DNA from 3 places in the Actinomadura rubteroloni genome. Region 3 is predicted to be linked to each of the others. Evidence: riboswitches for the same ligand, from Rfam matches in the RefSeq annotation. Region 3 holds a riboswitch; each other region holds the start of a gene.
What was found. Region 3 has a riboswitch for cobalamin ahead of BTM25_RS08545 (CbtB domain-containing protein). Riboswitches for the same ligand answer to the same signal wherever they lie in the genome.
Positions count from the first base shown of each region.

Region 1: it holds a riboswitch for cobalamin, as region 3 does, so the genes downstream of both, cobN (cobaltochelatase subunit CobN) here and BTM25_RS08545 (CbtB domain-containing protein) in region 3, are expected to answer to the same signal.
Region 2: it holds a riboswitch for cobalamin, as region 3 does, so the genes downstream of both, BTM25_RS04525 (ribonucleoside-diphosphate reductase subunit alpha) here and BTM25_RS08545 (CbtB domain-containing protein) in region 3, are expected to answer to the same signal.

Region 1 covers NZ_MTBP01000001.1:1,193,527-1,198,579, reverse strand. The annotation lists gene BTM25_RS05260 (precorrin-2 C(20)-methyltransferase) at 1-1,057, opposite strand, end outside; gene BTM25_RS05255 (precorrin-8X methylmutase) at 1,054-1,677, opposite strand; partial or broken gene BTM25_RS05250 (precorrin-3B synthase) at 1,717-2,802, opposite strand; cobalamin riboswitch at 2,843-3,024, shown strand; gene cobN (cobaltochelatase subunit CobN) at 3,062-5,053, shown strand, end outside.
Region 2 covers NZ_MTBP01000001.1:1,027,693-1,032,745, reverse strand. The annotation lists gene BTM25_RS04525 (ribonucleoside-diphosphate reductase subunit alpha) at 1-990, opposite strand, end outside; cobalamin riboswitch at 1,060-1,282, opposite strand; gene BTM25_RS04520 (hypothetical protein) at 1,380-1,955, shown strand; gene BTM25_RS04515 (YcnI family copper-binding membrane protein) at 2,026-2,697, shown strand; gene BTM25_RS04510 (copper resistance CopC family protein) at 2,694-3,218, shown strand; gene BTM25_RS04505 (SGNH/GDSL hydrolase family protein) at 3,395-4,306, shown strand; gene BTM25_RS04500 (NUDIX domain-containing protein) at 4,348-4,848, shown strand.
Region 3 covers NZ_MTBP01000001.1:1,925,284-1,930,336, reverse strand. The annotation lists gene BTM25_RS08555 (TetR/AcrR family transcriptional regulator) at 1-439, shown strand, start outside; gene BTM25_RS08550 (histidine phosphatase family protein) at 440-1,015, opposite strand; cobalamin riboswitch at 1,039-1,193, shown strand; gene BTM25_RS08545 (CbtB domain-containing protein) at 1,228-1,452, shown strand; gene BTM25_RS08540 (CbtA family protein) at 1,487-2,335, shown strand; gene BTM25_RS08535 (SRPBCC family protein) at 2,861-3,316, opposite strand.

The DNA of each region.
Region 1 (5,053 bases), 730 kb from region 3:
CGGTGTTGCCGGACGGGTGCCGCCGCTGCCGCGCGTTCGGCGCGACGCGGTCCAGGTAGGGGCGGTAGCCGACGAGGTCGTCGGCGGCGGCGAGCGCCTCCTGCGCCTGCGGCGTCAGCCACTCGCGCCCGGCCGGGCCGAGCCCGACGACCGTCACCTCGCCGCGCCGCGCCGCCGCGCCCCCGGCGACCGTCCCCGCCGCGGCCCTGGCCGTCCCGTCGCCGTGCGGCTGCTGCGCTGCCGCGCCGGCGGCCGTCCGCGCGCCGCGCGGTTCCGACGCGTCCCCGGCCGGGGTCGTCGCCTCGCCGCGCGGTGAGTCCGCGGTGGGGAGGGCGCGGCGCGTCTCCTCGTGGACGCGGCTCGGCAGCACCGCCACCGAGAAGTACGGCACGGTGTCGGCGGCGACGTCGGCGAGGCGTTCGATGCGCTGCTCGCCGGTGGTGGCGTGCTCGACGTACCAGGCGTCGTCCAGGCGTTCCGCCCGTTCCAGGGCGGTGCGCACGGCGGTGAACGTCCGGCCGAGCTTCAGGACGACGGCCGAGTCCGCCGCGCTCAGCCGGGCGGCCAGCGCGTCGCCGCCGAGCGTGCCGGGCAGGACGGTCAGCGTCTCGTCCCGCTCGACCAGCGGACGGCCCAGCTCGGCGGACGCCCCCGCGATCGACGTCACGCCCGGCACGACCGTCGTCGGGTACCGCCCGGCGAGGCGCTTGTGCAGGTGCATGTAGGAGCCGTAGAAGAACGGGTCGCCCTCGGCGAGGACGACCACGTCGCGGCCCGCGTCCAGGTGGGCGGCGAGGCGGCGGGCGCAGTCTTCGTAGAACGCCTCGATGACCGTCCGGTAGTCGGCGGACGCCTCGGTCGTGACCGGGTAGATCAGCGGTTCCTCGATCTGCCCGTCGCGCAGATGCGCGGCGGCGATCGCACGGGCGTGGCTGCGGCCGTGCCGGGCGGCGTGGAACACGACGACGTCGGCCGCCTCGATGAGCCGCGCGGCCTTCAGCGTGATCAGCTCGGGATCGCCGGGGCCGAGCCCGACGCCGTACAGGCGGCCGGTCACGACTCGTCCTCGGCGGCGATCGCGTTCACGGCGGCGGCGGTCATCGCGCTGCCGCCGCGCCGTCCCCGGACGACGAGATGCGGCAGGTCGGAGGCGGCGAGGGCGTCCTTGGACTCGGCCGCGCCGATGAACCCGACCGGGATCCCGAGCACGGCCGCCGGACGCGGCGCGCCCGCCGCGACCAGCTCCAGCAGCCGGAACAGCGCGGTCGGGGCGTTGCCGATCGCGACGACGGCGCTGTCCAGCCTGTCGCCCCACAGGTCGAGCGCGGCGGCGCTGCGGGTGGTGCCGAGCCGCGCGGCGAGGTCCGGGACGCGGGGGTCGCCGAGCGTGCAGATGACCTCGTTGCGCGCGGGCAGGCGGCGGCGCGTGATCCCGGCGGCGACCATCGCGGCGTCGCACAGCACCGGACGGCCGTCCAGCAGCGCGGCGCGGGCGGCTTCGACGGCGCCGGGCGCGACGTCGAGGTCGTCCACCAGGTCCACCATCCCGCACGCGTGGATCATGCGGACCGCGACGCGGGCGACGTCGGCGGGCAGGCCGTCCAGGTCCGCCTCGGCGCGGATCGTCGCGAACGAGCGCCGGTAGATCTCGGCGCCGTCGCGGACGTAGTCGATCACAGGATCCTCCGTTGGGTGGCGGACGTCGTAGCCCGCGGGGGTCGCGACGACGGCGACGTGCCGTCCGGCGGGCCGACCACACTGCCGCTCGCAGCCGGACCAGTGAACGGGCAACCCGCCCGACACAACAAGCACGCCGTCAGCATCGGCACGCGCGGTGGTGCGGGCGTCGGTGCGGACGTCGGTCAGGGACTTGGCGCAGCCGGGTTGTCCGGCGCATGCGGTGACGCCGTGCCAGGGCGAGCCGGGGTCCAGGACGAGTCCGGCGGCGGTGAGCGCGGCGGCGGTGGCGGCGGTCGTGTCCGGCACGACGACGGTCCGGCGCGGCGTGGCGATGATCTCGTGGCCGGTGAGCGCGGCGAGGTGCGCGGGTTCGAGCCGGCCGAGCGGGACGAGCGCCGTCACGGCCGTCCGTCCGTCTTTCTGCGCGGTGATTCCGGGTGCGGGGAATTCGCCGTGCGGGACGGCGATCGGAGTGCCGCCGGAAAGGCCGAGCCGTTCCGCCGGGTTCTCCAGTTCGGCCATGCGCCACGCCGTTCCGCGCACGGCGAGGAACGTCCGGGCGACGTCCAGCAGAACGCGCACGGCGTCGGCCGGCGCGACCCGGACGCCGCTGTCGCGACCGGCCAGGACCAGCGCGAACGTCGCCGCGTCGAGCGCGAGGACGCCGAGGTCGGGACGCAGGGCGGTCACGTCGCCGCGCCCGTCGTCGAAGGCGAAGAGAAAGCGTCCGGGAAGGTCGGCGAGCGCCGGGTCGGCGCACAATCCCGCATCGAACTGCGCGACCAGAGGACGGACGTCGAGAAAGCCCCGCCCGTCCCGTCCGGAAAGGACGCTGGCGAGAATGTTGCGCACCCGTTCGTGCGCGACGGACGGCAGCAAACCCGCGTCCCGCAGCCGGGCCGCGAGCGCGACGCCGTCCGCGAGCCCCCGGAGCTGCACGTTGCCGCGCGAGGTCAGGTCGAGCCGCCCGTCGCCCAGGTCGCGCGCGGCGGCGGCCAGCGCCGCGAAGCCGGCCGGGGACAGCGCGCCGCCGGGCAGCCGGACGCGCGCGAGCAGACCGTCGGCGGCCTGGTGCACGCGGACGGCGCCGGGGCACGCGTCGGGGCCGGAGCGGTTCGTCACAGCCGCCGATCCTAAGCGCCCGGCCGTTCCGAGCTTGACGCGGATGTCCGCGATGACCAGAGTGGTGATCAGCGACAAAGCGGAGGAAGCCGGTGTGAATCCGGCGCGGTCCCGCCACTGTCACCGGGGAGCGAACCCCGTCACAGGCCACTGCGCGAGCGGGAAGGCCGGGGCGAGCGCCGATCCGGGAGCCAGGAGACTCCCCTGTCGCGGCGACCCTTCGATTCGGGGCGAGGATCCCGGGTGAGGACACGACCGCGTGTTTCTGCTGCTGTCCACCTCGGACACCGACCTGCTGAGCGCACGTTCTTCCGGAACAGCGTTCCGTCTCGCCAACCCGTCCCGGGTGGACCCGGCCGACCTGCCGGAACTCGTGGACGGCACCGATCTCGTGATCGTCCGGCTGCTCGGCGGGCGCCGCGCCTGGGAGGACGGCCTCGACGCGCTGCTGCGCGGCCCGCGCCCCGTCGTCGTGATCAGCGGCGAGCAGGCGCCGGACGCCGAGCTGATGGAACTGTCGACCGTCCCGGCCGGTGTCGCCGCCGAGGCGCACGCCTACCTCGCGCACGGCGGCCCGGCGAACCTGCGCGAAATGCACCGGTTCCTGTCCGACACCGTCCTGCTGACCGGGCACGGGTTCGCGCCGCCCGCCGCGACGCCCGCCTGGGGCACGCTCGACCGCGCGCCCTCGCCGGGCGACGGCCCGCTGATCGGCGTCCTGTACTACCGCGCGCACCACCTCGCCGGGAACACCGCGTTCGTGGAGACGCTCTGCGACGCGATCGAGAACGCGGGCGGACGCGCCCTGCCGATCTTCTGCGCATCCTTGCGCACCGCCGACCAAGCGCTGCTTGCCGAACTGGGCCGCGCGGACGCGCTGGTCGTGACCGTCCTCGCGGCGGGCGGGACGAAACCGGCGCTCGCCGGCGCGGGCGGCGACGACGAGGCGTGGGACGCGGGCGCGCTCGCCGCCCTGGACGTCCCGATCCTGCAGGGCCTCTGCCTGACCGGCGACCGCGCGACGTGGGAGGCGAGCGACGACGGCCTGTCCCCGCTGGACACGGCGACGCAGGTCGCGGTGCCCGAGTTCGACGGACGGCTCATCACCGTCCCGTTCTCGTTCAAGCGCATCGACGAGGACGGCCTGAGCGTCTACGCCGCCGACCCCGAGCGCGCCGCCCGCGTCGCCGGGATCGCGGTGCGGCACGGACGGCTCCGGCACGTCCCGGCCGAAGAGAAGCGGGTCGCGCTGATGCTGTCGGCGTACCCGACCAAGCACGCGCGGATCGGGAACGCGGTCGGCCTGGACACGCCCGCGAGCGTCGTGCGGCTGCTCGCGGCGCTGCGCGACCACGGCTACGACACCGGCGACGCGCTGCCGGACGAGGGCGACGCGCTCATGCACGCGCTCATCGCGGCGGGCGGCCAGGACGCCGACTGGCTCACCGAGGAACAGCTCGCGGGCAACCCCGTCCGGATCCCGGTCGCGCGCTATCGCGACTGGTACAAAACACTTCCCGACGAGCTACGCGAAGGTATCGAGCAGCACTGGGGCCCGCCGCCCGGCGAGCTGTTCGTGGACGACGACGCGATCGTCCTCGCCGCCCTGCGCTCCGGCAACGTCGTCGTGCTGGTCCAGCCGCCGCGCGGATTCGGCGAGAACCCCGTGGCGATCTACCACGACCCCGACCTTCCGCCGAGCCACCACTATCTCGCCGCCTACCAGTGGATCCGGGACGAGTTCGGCGCGCACGCGGTCGTCCACGTCGGCAAGCACGGCAACCTGGAGTGGCTGCCCGGCAAGGCCTCCGGCCTGTCGGCGGCGTGCGGGCCGGACGCCGCGCTCGGCGACCTCCCGCTCATCTACCCGTTCCTCGTCAACGACCCCGGCGAGGGCACGCAGGCCAAGCGCCGCGCGCACGCCACGCTCGTGGACCACCTCATCCCGCCGATGGCGCGGGCCGAGAGCTACGGCGACATCGCGCGGCTCGAACAGCTCCTGGACGAGCACGCCGGCGTCGCCGCGATGGACCCGGCGAAGCTGCCCGCGATCCGCGCGCAGATCTGGACGCTGATCCAGGCGGCGCGGCTGGACCACGACCTCGGGCTGGACGACCGTCCGCACGACGCCGAGTTCGACGACTTCCTGCTGCACGTGGACGGCTGGCTCTGCGAGGTCAAGGACGTCCAGATCCGCGACGGCCTGCACGTCCTCGGCGTCGCGCCGACGGGTTCCGCGCGCGTGGACCTG
Region 2 (5,053 bases), 900 kb from region 3:
CTCCTTCGGGTCGAACAGCGACCAGTCCTCGTCGGCCTCGACCCGGCGCATGAACTCGTCCGGGATCCAGTTCGCGAGGTTGAGGTTGTGGGTGCGGCGCGCGTCCTCTCCGGTGTTGTCGCGCAGTTCGAGGAACTCCTCGACGTCGGCGTGCCACGGCTCCAGGTAGACGCAGGCCGCGCCCTTGCGGCGTCCGCCCTGGTTGACGGCCGCGACGGAGCTGTCCAGCGTCCGCAGCCACGGGACGATGCCGTTGGAGTGCCCGTTCGTCCCCCGGATCAGCGAGCCGCGCGACCGGACGCGCGTCCACGAGATCCCGATGCCGCCCGCGTACTTGCTGAGCCGCGCGACCTGCGCGTACCGCGCGTAGATGGACTCCAGCTCGTCGCGCGGCGCGTCCAGCAGGAAGCAGGACGAGAGCTGCGGGCGGCGCGCGCCGGAGTTGAACAGTGTCGGCGAGCTGGGCAGGTAGGCGAGCCCGCCGAGCAGCGCGTACAGCTCGGCGGCCTCCTCGACCGTGTCGGCGAGCCCGGCCGCGACGCGCAGCCAGAAGTGCTGCGGACGCTCCAGGACGCGGCGCGTGGACGGATGCCGCAGCAGGTACCGGTCGTAGAGGGTGCGCAGGCCGAAGTACTCGAACCTGTCGTCATCGGCGTGGTCGACCAGCGCGTCGAGGGCGTCGGCGTTGCGGGCGACGAACGTCGCGGTCCGCTCGTTCAGCAGGCCCTGCGCGTGCGCGGCGGCCACCGAGCCCGCGAACGTCGTGACGCCCTCGGCGGCGGCCTCGTCCGCGATCAGCCCGGCCAGCAGCCGCGCCGCGACGCGCGAGTACGCGGGCTCCACCGCGACCAGCGCGGCGGCCTCGCGCACCGCCTGCTCGCGGTCGCCGCCGTCGGCGAGCACCCGGGCGGGGTCGACGCCGTCCAGCCCGGCGCACGCGCGCTCCACCTCGGCGGCCGGTCCCGGCGGCGCGATGAGTTCCTGTGTCACGTGCCCTCTTCCCCTCGCGGACGCGGAAGGGCACGCGGCGACGCCGCGCCCGGCCTCCCGCGAAGCCTGGACGTTCCCGTCGTACTGGCAGGTCTTCGGACTCGCGGGCGTCGCACCTCGTTCGGTGCGGCCTAGTGGCCGTCGCTTCCCGGTCCCCGGCTCGGGGTCCAGTGCTCTGTGACGGCGGTCGTTCCCGCTCACCGCTGCGGGGCAGTCCCGGAATCACACCGGGTTCCCTCTTGCGACGTCCCCGGCCGGTTCCGGCCGGGGACGAACCAGCACGGGCCACGACCCTACATCTAGTTGATCGGCTTTGCATCCGTCCCACATGTAGGGAGTGTTGGGGGGTGCGTCACGCCGCGGACGTCGGCTCTACGATGGTCGGCGAGATGAGTCCGCCCGCCCCTGTTCCGTCGTCGCGCGCCGCCCGCGCGGTCGTTTTCGCGACCGTGTGCACGGTGCTCGCGGTTTCCGGACACGCGGTCGCGTCGTCGTGCGCGGTGTCCGTCGCGGCGGTCACGGCCGGGTTCGGCGGCTCGGCGCTGCTCGGGTTCGCGCTGGCCGGACGCGAGCGGTCGCTCCGCACGATCACCGGCGTGCTCGTCGGCGGGCAGTACGCGCTGCACTGCCTGTTCAGCGGGTCGTCCCGGCCGGGGATGGTCATGCATCACGCGGCGACCGTCCCGGCGCCCGTCGAACACCACTCCGGCTCGTGGATGACGCTCGCGCACCTCGGCGCGGCGCTCGTGTCGGCGTGGTGGCTGCGGCGGGGCGAACGCGCCGTGTGGGGGCTCGCGCGCCGGCTCGCCGGACGGCCCGCGCGGCTCCTCCTGGTTCTTTCGCGTCCTTCGGCTCCGGCGGCTCCGCGTCCGGTTCCGGCCGTCCGGCCGCGTCCGGTGGTCCGCGTGCTGCGGCACGACGTGGTCCGGCGGGGGCCGCCGTCCGTTTCGAGGGCGCTCGGCTGAGCGCCGCAACGTCACCCGGCCGCCTTCGGCACCCGGGTTCTTCTCGTACGTCTCGAAACGGAGCACCACCATGCCGGTTCGCCGGATCACCCTTGTGGCGGGCCTCGCCGCCGTCGCCGTGCTCGGCCTCGGCCCGTCCGCGTCCGCGCACGTCACCGCCAACCCCCGCACCGCCGAGAAGGGCGGCTACACCAAGATCAGCTTCCGGGTGCCGAACGAGCGGGACGACGCGTCGACCGTCAAGCTCGTCGTCCACCTGCCGCAGGACCACCCGATCACGTCGGTCTCGGTGCGTCCCGTCCCCGGCTGGACGGCGAAGGTCGAGGAGGCCGCGCTGCCCAAGCCCGTCACCGTCGAGGGCACGCAGCTCACCAAGGCGCCCGCGACCATCACCTGGACGGGCGGCAAGATCGACCCCGGCCAGTTCGAGGAGTTCGACGTCTCCCTCGGCCCCCTTCCCGCCGACACCGACCGCCTCCTGTTCCCCGCCGAGCAGACCTACTCGGGCGGCGACGTCGTCAAGTGGGACCAGAATCCCGGCGGGGCCACCGAGCCCGAGCATCCGGCGCCCTCGGTGACGCTCGTCGCCAAGGGCTCGGCGACGCCCGCCGCCGCCGCGAAACCGTCCGACTCCGACTCCGACGACACGGCGCGCCTGCTCGGCGGCCTCGGGCTCGTCGCCGGGGTGCTCGGCGTCGGCACGGGCGTGTTCGCGCTGACCCGGTCGCGGAGCCGGGCATGACGACCGTCCGCTCACGGATCGCCGCGGTCCTCGCGGCGGGCGGCGCACTGGCGCTCGCGGTCCCGGCGACCCCCGCGTCGGCGCACACGGCGCTGCGGTCGACCAGCCCGAGCGCCGGCGCGACCGTCGCCGACCCGGGCCAGGTCACCCTCACCTACGCGGACCCGGTCCTGGTCCCGCGCGTGATCGTGACGGGTCCGAACGGCGTCCGCGTCCAGGTGGGCCCGCCGCACTCCGTCGACCGGACGGTCACGCAGGCGGTCCGCACCGGACTGCCCGGCGGGGTCTACACGGTCGGCTGGCGCGTCGTCTCGCCCGACGGCCACCCGATCAGCGGCTCCTTCACGTTCCGGGTGAGCGGTTCGGGCGCCGCGCCGAACTCCGCCCCCGCCGCGACGCCGTCCACGGCCGCGCGGCGGGGGACGAGTTCGGCCGGCTGGCTCTGGATCGGCCTCGGCGCGGCCGTCCTCGCGGCCCTCGCCGCGGGCGCGGCCTACCTGCGCCGCTCCCGCCGCGCCTGAGGAGGGCCGGCGGCGGTCGCGCCGCCGGCCCACCCCACCGTGCCGTTACTCCTGTGACGGACGGTGACCAAAGTGTCCGGAAAATGCCGCAAACGTGCACAGGGGGTTGCCGGGGAGCGGGCGGGAGAGTACAAGACAACGTGCAACTCCTTCACGTTTGACCGGAAGGGACCCGCGTGCCGCGTCTCCAGCGTTCCTCCTCCGACCGCGTCGGGCCTTCGCTCCTCCGCCGCCTGACGCGTGCCGCCGCGGCCGCGCTCACCGCGTCCACGCTCGTCACCGCGGGCGCCTCGGGCGCGTCGGCGGCCGAGCCGACGTACTACGTGTCGCTCGGCGACTCGCTGGCGGCGGGCTACCAGCCGGACGTCCGCAAAGACGTGAACGTCTCCTACACCGACGTGCTGTACGCGACGCTAAAAAAATCCGACCCGAACCTGCAGCACGTCCGGCTGGGGTGCAGTGGCGAGACCACCCAGAGCATGATCAAGGGCGGCGTCTGCACGTACGACGGCGCGACGTCCCAGCTCGACGCGGCCGTGAAGTTCCTGCGCGCCCATCCGGGTCAGGTCAAATACGTCACCGAGGACATCGGCGCCAACAACGTCGACAAGTGCCTGCCGTCCGGCGGGCTGGACCTCATGTGCCTGGTCTCGGGCATCTTCTCCCTCGGCTCGGACATCCTGACGATCAACCGCGCGCTGCACGACGCGGGCGGCGCCGCCCCGCGCTACGTCGGCATGACGTACTACGACCCCATGCTGGCGGGCTGGCTCCAAGGCGGGACGACGCAGGCGATCGCGGCCGGATCGGCCGTGCTCAACAACGTCCTCAGCGCGGTGATCACCGGCGACGACGACGCGACCGGCTTCGCCACGGCCGACGTCGCGACGGCCTTCTCCAACAACGACTTCGGCTCCGCCGTCGCGCTCCCGGGCATCGGCTCGGTGCCGCGCAACGTCGCGCAGATCTGCCAGTGGACGTGGATGTGCACGAGCTACCACGACATCCACGCCAATCCGGCCGGTCACCAGGTCATCGCGAACGCCTTCCTTCCGAAACTGACGAACAGCTCCGCCGCGAACCGCTGACGCCGACGTCCCGCCGCCCGCGAGGATCGGAGACAGAGGACATGGCCGATGACCGGCCCGATCGCACGCCGCACGGCTGGGTCGATCCCGCCGAGTGGTACGCCGGTCTGCCCGACTGCTACCTGGCGGCCGGGATGCTCCTCACCGACGCCCGCGACCGGGTCCTGCTCGTCAAAACGCACTACCGCGCCGACTGGGGACTGCCGGGCGGCGTCGCCGAGGAAGGCGAACCCCCGCATCTGACGTGCGAACGTGAGATCGCCGAAGAACTGGGGCTGGACCGCCGCGCGGGCGAGCTGCTGCTGCTCGACTTCGTCCCCGCCGACCGGACCAGACCGCGCTCCATGCTCTACCTGGTCTTCGACGGCGGCACCCTCACCGGCCCCCGCACGATCACGCCGCGAGCCGACGAGATCGCCGACTACGCCTTTCTGGACGCCGCCGAGGCCGAACGCCGCATGCACCCCCGCCACGCCCACCGGCTCCCCCACCTGATGGCGGCACGAACCCGGCGGCGCCCCGCGTACCTGCCGCGCCCGTAGCGGGCCAGGAATCGCATCGCGCGAGCCGGTGGCGTCGGCGCTCCGGGGTGAGTGAGCGCGGGAGTGCGGCCCGGCGGCGGGGTCGGCGCGCGAGCCACCGGACGGCTCGGCCCCCGTGGCGTACCGCCGGACCGCTCGCCCGCCGCGCCGGGCCTGTCCGCGCGCGTCGACCGTAACACTTTTGCGTACATCAGTGTTCGCAATG
Region 3 (5,053 bases):
CCGGGACGCCTACCGCAGCCTCGCCGACACGCTCGGATCAGCGGCCGAAGCGGGCGCCGACCTCGCCGGACTGGCGCACGCCCTGCGCGCCTGGGCGCTGGAGGACCCGCAGCGGTACCTGCTCATCTACGGCACGCCCGTCCCCGGCTACCACGCGCCGGACGACATCACCCTCATCGCGTCCGAGACGATGGCGCTCCTGCTCGACGCCTGCATGACGCTGGACCCGCCGGCGACGCCGCTCGACGCGCACCTGGCCGACCACCGCGCCTGGGCGGGCGACCACCCGGCGCCGCCCGCCGTGCTGCACAAGGCGCTGAGCTTCTGGACACGGATGCACGGCGTCCTGTCCCTGGAAGTCGCCGGTCAATTCACCGGAATGGGCTTCGACCCGGCGCAGCTCTACGCGGCCGAACTCGCGGACGTCTTGGCCGACTGACTACCCGGCCGCAAGCGGATGCCCGGTCTCGCGCAGCCTCCACCGGCCGCCGTCGCGGGACAGGACGGTCAGCGACAGCGGCTCCGTGTCGATCCGCCAGAACCCGCCGGGCGGCGCGGCCAGCACGTGCAGGACGGCGGCGCGGATCAACGCGGGATGCGTGACGGCCGCAACCCGCAGCGAACCCGCCGGCAGACGCTCCAACCACGTCGCCATGCGCGCCATCGCCCGGGACAGCGGCTCACCGCCGTGGGGAGAAGCGTCCGGGTCCGACATCCACGCGACCAGGCCCGCCGGATCCTCGGTCTCCAGTTCGGACAGCGTACGGCCGCGCCATCCGGCGACGTCCACGTCCGCGAGAAGCGGGTCGGTGGCCGCGTCCAGGCCGAGTGCCTGCGCGGTCGCGCGGCAGCGGGCCTCGGGACCCCGGTAGGCGACGTCGATCCGCCGGAGCGCGCCACGGCGTTCGCGGGCTGCGGCCAGGCCGTGCGCGGTGAGCGGTTCGTCGTCCGGGAAGCGGGCGGAGCGGGTCGCCTCCGTCGGCGCGTGCGCGACGAGGAAAAGCCGGACCGTCACCGCCCGGTGACCGAGACGGACGTGAACAGCCTTTCATTGACGGTTCGACGCGCGGAGCTTAAGGTCACGACGGTAGATGGTAGGGGAAGTCGGTGGAAATCCGGCACGGTCGCGCCACTGTGATCCGTCCCGTCCCGGGACCGGAGAGTCAGACCTCCGCCATCGCAAACGGTCCATCGAGCGTGGGACGCAGGATCCCCGGGAGGCCCCACATGAGCACGTCCACCACCCTTGACGGTGCGCGCACCGGCTCCACCCCCGTCGTCCTCGGCGGCACGCGCGCCGCCCTGTGGCTGTTCGGCACCGTTCTGCTCGGTGTGGCGCTGTACTACTTCATCGGCATCGACCAGGGCGCCACCTCGGTGTTCGGCAACGACACGCACGTGCACGAGTTTGTCCACGACGCGCGGCACTTCCTCGGTTTCCCCTGCCACTGATCCACGGCACCGGACACAACTGAAGGAGTAGGCCGTGGAACGGCACTTCATCGTCCGCGGCATGGCCGTGGGCGCGATCGGCGGGCTGCTGGCGTTTCTGTTCGCCCGGATCTTCGCCGAGCCGCAGATCCAGAAGGCGATCGACTACGAGAGCGGCCGCCACACCGCCCAGTCCGCGCTCGACAAGGCAGCCGGACTGGCCGTCGAGCACGAGCACGCCGAACCATTCAGCCGCGCCTTCCAGGGCAACGTCGGCATCGGCGTGGGCATCATCGCGTTCGGTATCGCCATGGGCGCGCTGTACGCCGTCGCTTATGCGCTGGCCTGCGGACGCACGGGCAAGGTCCGGCCGCGGACGCTCGCACTGCTGGTCGCCGGGGGCGGTTTCCTCGCCCTGTACCTGATCCCGTTCGCCAAGTACCCCGCCAATCCCCCGGCCATCGGTCACGAGGACACGATCCGGGAGCGCAGCGGGCTCTACCTGCTGATGGTCGGGATCTCGATCGTCGTCCTGGTGGCCGGGGCGTGGCTCGGGCAGCGGCTCCAGGCCCGCTTCGGCACGTGGAACGCCACGCTGCTCGCCGTCCTGGCCTGCGCGGTGGTTCTCGGCGCGGTGATGCTCGTCCTGCCGTCCTTCGGCGAGCTCAGTGCGAACGTCGAGGCGTACGGACATCACGCCACCGAGACACCGCTGCCCCTGCGAGACGCGCAAGGACGCATCGTCTACCCCGGCTTCCCCGCCGACACCCTGTTCGCCTTCCGCTTCTTCTCGGTTGCAGCGCAGGCCGTTCTGTGGGGGACGATCGGGCTGTGTTTCGCGCCGCTCGCCGAACGCCTGCTCGGCCCGCGTCCGGACACGAACGCGGCACCCGCCACCGTCTGACCCGCCGCCCCGTGAGAACCGACAGGGTTCGCTCGTGCGCCGCATCCTCAACGCGCTGCACGGCCCCGTTGGCTCGCCATGAAACGGCACGTAGTTAGCAGGCTGGTTCAGTGCGGGCGGGCAACCGCCGGTTCTGCCTTGCGGGTTCTCACTTCACCGGAGCGAGCGCAGGGCGCTCAGCGGATCGTGACCGGCGGGCGCGGCGTCAGACCAAGGGCTTACCGTCGGCGAAGAGGCCTCCGGTCGGGCCGTCAGGCGGACAGGATGGCGGCCCGGACGCCACAGGACGGCTACCCATCGAATCACCCCAGCTCGTGCGCTTCACCGGTGACCGTTGGAAGCTGTTCGGCCAGGTCGTCGACACCCGCAAAGCGCCTGGGCGGCTAACACATGCCGGCGGGAGGCTGGCCCGCGCGGGCCAGCCTCCCGCCCGGACGGCCCGAGAAAGAGGCCCCCGCTCGCCGCTCTCGCCCTGGTGGGAGACCAGCAGCGCACTCATCGCAGGCAGCCACTGGGCGGCATCGATCAGGTGCCGGTGGAGCTCCGTTCGCTTCTGGTCGCCTCGCGGACCAAGAGTGCGATCAAGAGGCGGACGGTAGCCTCGATGCCCCATCGCACGCCCGGTCCGGGGACCGCAGTGGTGAAGGACGCCGACCAGGTCAAGCCGGTGGTGCCGTCCGCCACGGGTTCCAGAGCGATGGTCGCCTGGTAATCCTTGACCGGGATCAGCCGACCGATGTACCGATAGGACAACCGCGACGGCCGCTCCTGCTCGGTGATCTCCTCGCGGATCAGGAACGGCCACATGCCCGTGATCCGAACGGCTCCCACACCGCCCGCGACGCCGTCCTTCGACCAGCGTGACGTCATGATGAGCGGCCGTGCCCAGGACGACCACGAGGGCGCGTCCGCCAGCAGCCCGAACACCAAGTCCGGGTCCGCCTCGATCGTCCGCCGGATCTCATAACCGTCGCGCCGCATCAGCGTCTCCCGTCCCGCGTCCGGGCCGGAGCCTCCGGCCGGGACCTCCGAGCCAAGCAGCTCGGCCGTCCCGGCAGTAGACAGGTCGTTGACAACGAAACCGGCCCGACCCGCGCCAGGGCGCATGGGCGCAGAAGGCCCAACTGCGAGGCGCAGCGAGAATCGCGCGGATCCGCGATGACGACGAATTCAGTGCCGCCATCGGCGCTCGCAGAAGGCGGATCAGCGGCGCTAGCCGCCGACCGGCCCGAACACCGAACCCGATGACGACGTCATGACCGTCCACGATGAACGCTACGAAAGCCCAGTGAAAATCCCCGCGCCCACAGCACCGCGGCCCGCCGCCGATAGGCGCCAGCCAAGACGGACGGCACGGCACGAACCCGTCGCCCCGAGCCACGGCGACCAGTCAGAAAAAGCGGAAGGCTTGGCCCCGATTCCTCACTCGCGGCCATCACTACGAAAGTCGATACCGGAAGGTGCAGGGCAGTGCCCTACACCGGGGAGTTCGGGGGGCGCCCTCCCAAAAAACACTGTAGGCCATCGTGATCGGCGCACCTGCGCCGGCCACGATGGCCCGACTCGTGGAGTGTTCACGAGCGGGGCTGACCTACAGTGGAGAGGTCGGTGCATTGATCGTTTCCCGCCGGTGGCGAGATCGTTTCCCATTCTCGAATAAACTGAAGTCTTGAGCGCACAGTGGGCGGAGGATCGTGCTGTTGAGAGTGATTGCTTCGCGGTCGCGGTGGGGTCGGTGTTCGGTCTCGCGTGGGTCTTGCCGCGGCATGTGTTCGGCGGCGTGTTGGGCATACGCGTCGTCGCTACGGAGGTACCGAATGTGCCACCGGAAGAGACGATCACCCGGCCCAGCTCGGAGAACATTGGACGACCGATTCGATGCCTTCGGCGCAGCGCTGGTCGAAGACGGCACATGTCGCCCGGCCAAGCTGGCAGGCCTCGAGTTGGTCGGCGACCAGTCGGAAGGACGCGGTATCAACGGTGAGGCACCGGTCTTCTTCACGCAGATACGCGGTGCTTGCTGGTCCATTTGTCCAGTTCGCCGAATGCTAGTCCGCCCTGCGGCTCGTCGAGCCGAATTATCAGGCGCTCCAGCATCGTCCTGGCGTTGCCGATCGACCGGCAGGCCGCTTCGGGCGTCGGGCCGTCGTGGGCCGTGACGGGGTCGCGGGTCCCGCAGAGGCTGGCAGCAAGCTCCCGTGCCTGGTCACCGAGGGTCGCGAACGTCGAATCGGCAAGCGCTTGGGGAGCAACGGCATGGTGGGCCTGCGCACGTTGGTTCGCGCTTGTTCGTCATCCAGGGCGGAGGTGAGTTCCGCACCGTCGCGAGCAATTCGGTGGTGAGCGCCCTACTGGGCGGATAAGCCTACTTTTTGGACGACGAGGGTACTTTCCGGATCCCGTCGACCCAACATATCCGACGGACGGGTGATCATCGTGACAGCTTGTCGTATGTGAGTCTCGCAAATCTTTGGACTTGCCACCTGCCAGACACTTGAAGCGACGTGGCGCTAATCGGACTCGGTGGGCGACCGTACACATCTAGCCGGATGGATACACCATCCACTCTACGCCATCGGCGCCTTGGCGATCATTGGTTATGACCTCTCTGCAGCGGCGACTGACGGCGATGCAGCCGCCTTGCAGTTCCTGCGTGCATTTTTGCGGTCATGCAGTTCACATGGGGGTGTGCGTGTCGGAGTGCTCGTTTGGTGGCGA